One region of the Pseudoduganella plicata genome, then DNA from elsewhere that is predicted to be linked to it. Evidence: predicted binding sites of a transcription regulator. Region 1 holds the regulator's gene; each other region holds the start of a gene.
The links. Region 1 encodes FNR, which switches genes on or off when oxygen is low (the NO sensors DNR and NnrR bind a similar motif). Its sites were predicted from a motif close to TTGATNNNNATCAA; they were not measured.

Region 1 (2,264 bases):
ACAGCGTCAGGACGGCGCGGTTTTCGTAGAAGCCGCGCAGGCCGGCCGGGTTGGTGCACAGATCGCGCGGCTGGTAGCGTACCGATTGCGCCACGATCTCGCGCAGCATGACCAGCTTGTCGTCCAGCTCCTGGGCCGTGCGCCGCACCAGCGCGTCCTGCTGGGCGAACAGTACGCGCGTAAAGTCGTCGCGCATGCGCTGCGCCTGCAGCGCAGTCACGAGCGCGATCATGACGATCGACGTCAGCGTCGTCGCCAATGCGACTTTTGCCTTGATACCCAGCGGTTTCATTGCCCCTCGTCGAGCCGGAATGGCGGTAGCACCATGCATGTATCATAATCGCGCTATTGTTCGGCTGGCTACCCGCGTGGCGCTATCGTGCCGCGCCTTCTCGACAGGTTGATATTACTGTCGCGCAATCGATACCGAATGCCATAGCAACCGTGAAGGAACGGCCGAGCGCCTTCCGGTTACAGTACACTGTGGGCCATCCGAACGAAGACTCCCCACGCATGCACCAGCTTCCCGCCATCACCCTGCCCGGTACGACGATCGACGTGCTCAAGGCGCGCTGTGCCACCTGCAGCATGCACCAGCTTTGCCTGCCGATGGGGCTTGACATGGGCGATATGGACAAGCTGGACCAGATTATCGGCCGGCGCCGCAAGGTTGCCAAGGGCAATGTCCTGTTCCGCATCGGCGACCCGTTCACCAGCCTGTACGCCATCCGGCTAGGCCATTTCAAGACCTACCAGATCAACACCGGCGGCGAAGAGCAGGTCACGGGGTTCCAGATGGGCGGAGAACTGCTGGGCATGGACGCGATCAGCACCGACAAGCACTATTGCAGCGCGATGGCGCTGGAGGACAGCGAAGTGTGCGAAATTCCGTTTGCCAGCCTGGAACAGCTGCTGGTCGACATGCCGACCTTGCTGCGCCACTTCCACCGCATGATGAGCCAGGAAATCACGCGCGAGCAAAGCGTCATGCTTTTGCTCGGCAATATGCAGGCCTCGCAGCGCTTTGCCGCCTTTCTCGTCAATCTCGCCTCGCGCTACGAGGCGCGCGGCTACTCGGCCACGGCGTTCCAGCTGCGCATGTCGCGCGAGGACATCGGCAATTACCTGGGGCTGACGATCGAAAGCATCAGCCGCCTGCTCAACAAATTTAAAAAACTCGGGCTGCTGGCCGTCAGCAACCGCGAAGTGCGCGTGCTGGACCTGCCGCGGCTGAAGGCCATCACGGCCGGCACGGAAACCTGCGCATAAAAAACCGGTGACAGGCTCCTATTTTTGGAAAATGGAGCCTGTCACCGGTTTTTTTTACTCCGCCGCCCGCAACACGATCTCGGGTTCGGTGGGCCACAACCACTGCCCTTCCAGGCGCCATGACTTCTTCTCGTCCTCTACCAGCACCACCCACCGGGTGCGTTCCAGCATCGGCAGGCCGATACTGAACGTGCCATCGGCGGCGGGGTGCAGCAGCAGGCGGATGTCCTTGTCCGGCTGCGTTGCATGCGCCAGGTGCAGCAGCACGGGACCGCTGAGGGCGCCGGCATCGCGGCCGGCGACGCGGCCTGCCAGCTTGCCGTCGGCGGCGTCGTAGCGCACGGTCGCGGATACGCCCAGCAACGCTGCCGCGCGGTCGCGCCGCAGGTCCTGATTGATCGCCTTGCCCTTCCTGTAATAATCGCCGACGACCAGCGCGTCCTGCTGCGAGAAGGCGATCCAGCCCGTATAGCCGCAGGCGGCAAGCACAATGGCGGGGCCGGCCATCAGCAGCCATGGCCAGCGTTGCGTGTACCAGGGCTTCGTCAGTGTCAATGCGTGTTCCATATCGTTCTCCTAGCGCGGCACGATGAAGACGGCCGTTTCGCTGACCGTCAGCGCCGGATCGTCCAGAGCGGTCAGTTGTACCGTGATCTTGTTCGAACCGGTCTGCCCGGCACCGTGCGGCGCACGCAGGCGGATCGGCACCGCGCGCGTTTCCGTACCCTCCAGCGTCACTTCATCGGCCGTCGCCAACGCCAGGCCGGGCAGGCCCCGCGCGGCGATGCGGTAACGGTGACCCCGTTCGGAGGTGTTCATGATCTGCAGCCGGTAGACGTTCTCGATCGCGCCACCGTCCACCTCGCGCCCCATCGAGCCGCGGTCGCGGATGACGTCCATCTTCAGTGGCGTGCGCAGCGCCAGCGAGCTTGCCACCGCGAGGACGACGAGCAGCAGCCCGGCGCAGTAGATCAGCACGCGCGGACGCATGGCGT
Region 2 (2,264 bases), 240 kb from region 1:
ATGCGTGGCGGAACAGCACAGCAATACCAACTGGAAGCGCTTTGGCTGCGGGTAACGCCGCCCGCGCGGCGGCGCGACCCGGTACGGCTGGCCGCCCGTGACGTCACCGTTGAAGTGGGAAGTTATTTGCTCGAGCCGCAGCGGCGGCTGCTGGCGCGCGAGCTGCGCGAAGCGCTGGCCGCTCGAGGTTCAGGATGAGCTGCGCTAAAAAAAAAAACCTGCCACCGGCAAGGCCAGGGGCAGGCAAAGGCTTGGGTAAAGCGGACTGTCTGTTGTCTTGAGATCAGAAGCGGTAGCCGACGCCGACGCCGAACAGCACCGGGTCGACCTTGACCTTGCCGGCCTTGACGCCGCCGATCAGCACGTCGCTGCGCAGCTGCAGCTTCTTGACGTCGATGTTCAGCGACCAGTTCTGGCTCAGCTTGTAGTTGACGCCGGCCTGCAACGCGAGGCCCCAGCTGTCGTGCTCCAGGCTGCCCTGCCCATCCAGGATGTGGTTGCTGGAGAACGTTGTCCAGTTGACGCCGGCACCGATGTACGGGCTCACCGTGGCGTTCGGCATGAAGTGGTATTGCGCCAGCAGCGACGGCGGCAGGTGCTTGAAGGTGCCGATGGTCTTGCCGTCCAGATAAACGTCATGTTTCTGCGGGTACGTCAGCACCAGCTCGGCGGCGATATTCGGGGTGAAGAAATACGAGATATCGATCTCGGGAATGGTCTTGTCGGATACGCCGATGCGGTCCGAGGTGCCGACGCCGGCCAACGGCTCGGATTTATCGGCCGGATCGATATGCACCGCGCGGGCGCGCACCTGCCACGGGGTCGTTTGCGCCGAGGCTGCCACGGATGACAGGGAGATCGCTGCGGCCAGAACTGCCAGGATGGCTGTTTTCATTTCGCTTCCTCTTGTTGGATGTAGTTTGTTGCTGGCGAGAAGTTTAGTGACGCACCGCAGCAAAAACTTTGACTCAGATCAAAATTGCCCGAACGAATACACGGCAAGCAAAACGGCGTAATATTGGCTGCTGCGGCAGCACCATCCCACCCACCCCCTGAGGAGGCAGGCATGAAGCTCAACGTGAACGGTCAGGTACGCGAATTCGAGGCAGAGGAGGACACGCCGCTGTTGTGGGTGCTGCGCGAACAACTGGGCCTGACGGGCACCAAATACGGCTGCGGCATCGCGCAATGCGGTGCCTGCACGGTGCACATCGACGGCGAGGCCACGCGCAGCTGCGTGCGGCCTGTCTCCACGGTGACGGCGGCGCAGAAGATCGTCACGATCGAAGGGCTGTCGCCGGACGGTTCGCACCCCGTGCAGAAGGCCTGGGCCGCGCTCGACGTGCCGCAGTGCGGCTTTTGCCAGTCCGGCATGATCATGGCGGCCACCGCCCTGCTAAAAGAAAAACCGAAGCCGACGGATGCCGATATCGACATGGCGATGACGAACATCTGCCGCTGCGGAACGTACAACCGCGTGCGCAAGGCGATCCACGTCGTCGCGCGGGGCGGCGATCCGAAAACGGCCGGTCTCGCCATCGAGCCGCGCGCCGCCGGGAGCAAGGCATGAACGCCGTCCTCTCGCCCTCGCGCCGGCGCTTCCTGGGCCATGCCGCCGGCCTGGTGGTCGCTTTCCACATCCCGCTCGAGGCGGCGGCGCAGGACGCGGTCGCGCCCGAAGTGAACGCCTGGGTGGTCGTGCGGCCGGACGACACCATCGTCATCCGCATCGCCCGCTCCGAGATGGGGCAGGGCACGCTGACAGGTCTCGCCCAGCTGGTGGCCGAAGAACTGGACGCGGACTGGAACAAGGTCACGACGGAATATCCGACACCGGGCACGAACCTGGCGCGCAAGCGCGTCTGGGGCAGCTTCTCGACCGGCGGCAGCCGCGGCGTACGCGAATCGCATGATTACGTGCGCAAGGGCGGCGCGGCGGCACGCATGATGCTGGTGCAGGCCGCGGCGGCCCAGTGGAACGTGCCGGTCACCGAGTGCCGGGCCGCCGGCAGTGTGATCACGCACGTGCCGACGGGCCGCTCTCTAACCTACGGCAGCGTCGCTGCCGCGGCAGGCAAGCTGGCGCCGCCGCAGGACGTGGTACTGAAAGACCCGAAGGACTGGAAGATCGCCGGCAGGCGCCTGGCGCGGCTGGACACCGTGGAGAAAACCACGGGCAAGCAGATTTACGGCATGGACCTGGCCTTGCCCGGCATGCTCAATGCCGCGATCCGCGATTGCCCCGTCTTCGGCGGCAAGGTCAA
Region 3 (2,264 bases), 1.7 Mb from region 1:
GACCGCCAGGTCCATCGCCTCAACGACGAACTCTTTCAGCATATCGTCCATTAGAACCCCAGATCCGCAAGAAGATCGTCCACACTGTCCTGGCTCAGCGCCACGGCAGGCGCCGACGGGCCGCTCATCAACTCCACTTTCTCCACTTCTTTCTGCGCAATCTTCTCGCGCTTGTCGGGCGGTGCGTTGTCTTTCAGCAGCTGGGCCAGCTCGGCTTCCACTGTCTGCGTGATCTTCACGACCTTCTTGATCAGCTGGCCGGTGATGTCCTGGAAGTCCTGGGCCATCATGATTTCCAGCAGACGGGCCTTTTCGGCCTCGGTCGCTTCGGAGACAGCCTGGGCGAAGGCGCGCGAGTCGCCGGCCAGGGTCTTGAATTCGTCAATGCTGAGTTTGCCATCGAACAGCGCGGCCCAGCGGTCTTCCATTTCCTTCGACTTCTTCGACAGCACGTCCTGTGCCGGCATGCCATCGTCGAGCGTGTTCAGCACCTTGTTGGCGGCCTGCTCGGTCAAGGTGGCCACGTATTCCAGTCGGTCCTGGGCGTCCGAAATCTGGCTCGACGCTTCCGTCAGCGCCTTGTCATAACCCAGCTCGCGCAGCGAGTCGTGCAGCAGGCGGACAATGCCACCCAGGCGTTCGAACATCGTGCCATCGCCTTCGGCGGGGATGCCGGCCGGCGCGGCAGCGGCCGCTGGCGCCGCCGGGGTCACCGCTGCGGCCACAGGTGCGGCTTCCGCGGGTCCCTTCGAGGCGATCTCGTCGAACAGGCTTTCCAGGTCGTCTTCTGCAGCAGCGGCCGGCGCGGGTGCCGGGGCTGGTGTCGGAGCGCTGGCGCGCTGCGCAGACACTTCCTCGAATAATGCGTCGAAATCATCAGCGGCGTCGGTCATATCCCTGCTTCTCCATAATCAAAAATTTACTGCCGTCATAGATGCCAGAGACCTGTCATGATTGACGCTCGGCAATATTAACGCACTTCCGCGAGTGTAGCAGGGCGCCCCCCGCTTATTCAATCACCGCAGCGACAAAGGCGGCGCAAAAATGTGCGGCAGCAGCAAAAGCGCTACTTTGTGTTGTATTTGGGCTGCTGGAGGCGTTAGAACTAATACAAAACTGATTTTTGAAGCAATTTTGCGCAAGACTTACTGCACTCTTGAGCAAGATCAAATCTTTGCATCCAGACAAGGATGACAAACCGGACTACAATTACAGTGTGGGCACCCTGAAGGACGTACAGTCAGTAGCTATCTCGACAACCGGAGGCCGGGATGTACCGGAAAATTCTGATCACCACCGACGGATCGGCGGTTTCCCGCATGACAGCCTGCGCCGGCGTTTCGTTCGCCCAGCAGATGGGTGCCGAGGTGCTGGCCCTGTTTGTGGCGCCGGAGTACCAGTATCCCATATACGTGGAGATCATTCCGCCCAGTTATCCCAGCGAAGAAGAGTACCGGGCGGCATTGGTGCGTGCGGGGCGCGAGCACACGCAATCGATCGTCGACGCCTGCGCCCGCAAGAACGTCCACTGCGTCAGCATGACAGCTTTCTCGGAAAGCGCCGCACTGAAGATCGTGGAGGTGGCGCAGCAGACCCATTGCGACCTGATCTTCATGGGATCGCACGGCCGCAGCGGCTGGGGTCAACTGCTGCTGGGTAGTGTGACGAACAAGGTGCTGTCGCACTCCAGAATTCCGGTGCTGGTCCACCGCCTGCTGAAGGAACCCGCCGACTGACCGGCAGCGATTGCCGACGGGCTAGCCCAATACGACACCTTATATGCCAGCAACAGTAGCCACACGAGCAAACCGACTTCCCGACTCTATGATCAGAATTGTCATCGCCGACGACCACACCATCATGCGCGAAGGACTCAAGCGTATTCTCGACGGTGCCCCCGACATCGACATCACGGGCGAGGCGGTCGACGGCTTCGAGGTGTTGCGCCACGTGCGCCAGGGCGGCTTCGACCTGCTGCTGCTGGACCTGTCGATGCCCGGCCGCAGCGGTGTCGACCTGATCCGCCAGATCCGCAGCGAATCGCCCAAGCTGGCCATCCTGATCCTGACGATGCACGAGGAAGAACAATACGCCGTACGCGCCATCCGCGCCGGCGCGCAGGGCTACCTGACCAAGGAAAGCGCCGGCACGCAGCTGGTCGGCGCCATCCGCAAGGTCGCCTCGGGCCGCCCGTATATCAGCACCGAAGTGGCGGAACAACTGGCATTGAATATCATGATGCCCAATGAAAGCCTGTTGCACAA

Region 2: E1742_RS17420 (OmpW/AlkL family protein) is a predicted target of FNR. The motif match lies at 964-977, and genes of this name have one in related genera.
Region 3: E1742_RS08960 (universal stress protein) is a predicted target of FNR. The motif match lies at 1,157-1,170, and genes of this name have one in related genera.

What each region holds. Positions count from the first base shown of each region.
Region 1 covers NZ_CP038026.1:3,733,576-3,735,839, forward strand. Annotated here, with positions in the region: gene E1742_RS16340 (HAMP domain-containing sensor histidine kinase) at 1-292, opposite strand, end outside; gene fnr (fumarate/nitrate reduction transcriptional regulator Fnr) at 514-1,269, shown strand; gene E1742_RS16350 (FixH family protein) at 1,324-1,836, opposite strand; gene ccoG (cytochrome c oxidase accessory protein CcoG) at 1,846-2,264, opposite strand, start outside.
Region 2 covers NZ_CP038026.1:3,978,214-3,980,477, forward strand. Annotated here, with positions in the region: gene E1742_RS17415 (DUF2244 domain-containing protein) at 1-198, shown strand, start outside; gene E1742_RS17420 (OmpW/AlkL family protein) at 284-895, opposite strand; gene E1742_RS17425 ((2Fe-2S)-binding protein) at 1,067-1,570, shown strand; gene E1742_RS17430 (xanthine dehydrogenase family protein molybdopterin-binding subunit) at 1,567-2,264, shown strand, end outside.
Region 3 covers NZ_CP038026.1:2,030,563-2,032,826, forward strand. Annotated here, with positions in the region: gene E1742_RS08950 (chemotaxis protein CheA) at 1-51, opposite strand, end outside; gene E1742_RS08955 (protein phosphatase CheZ) at 51-893, opposite strand; gene E1742_RS08960 (universal stress protein) at 1,272-1,736, shown strand; gene E1742_RS08965 (response regulator) at 1,825-2,264, shown strand, end outside.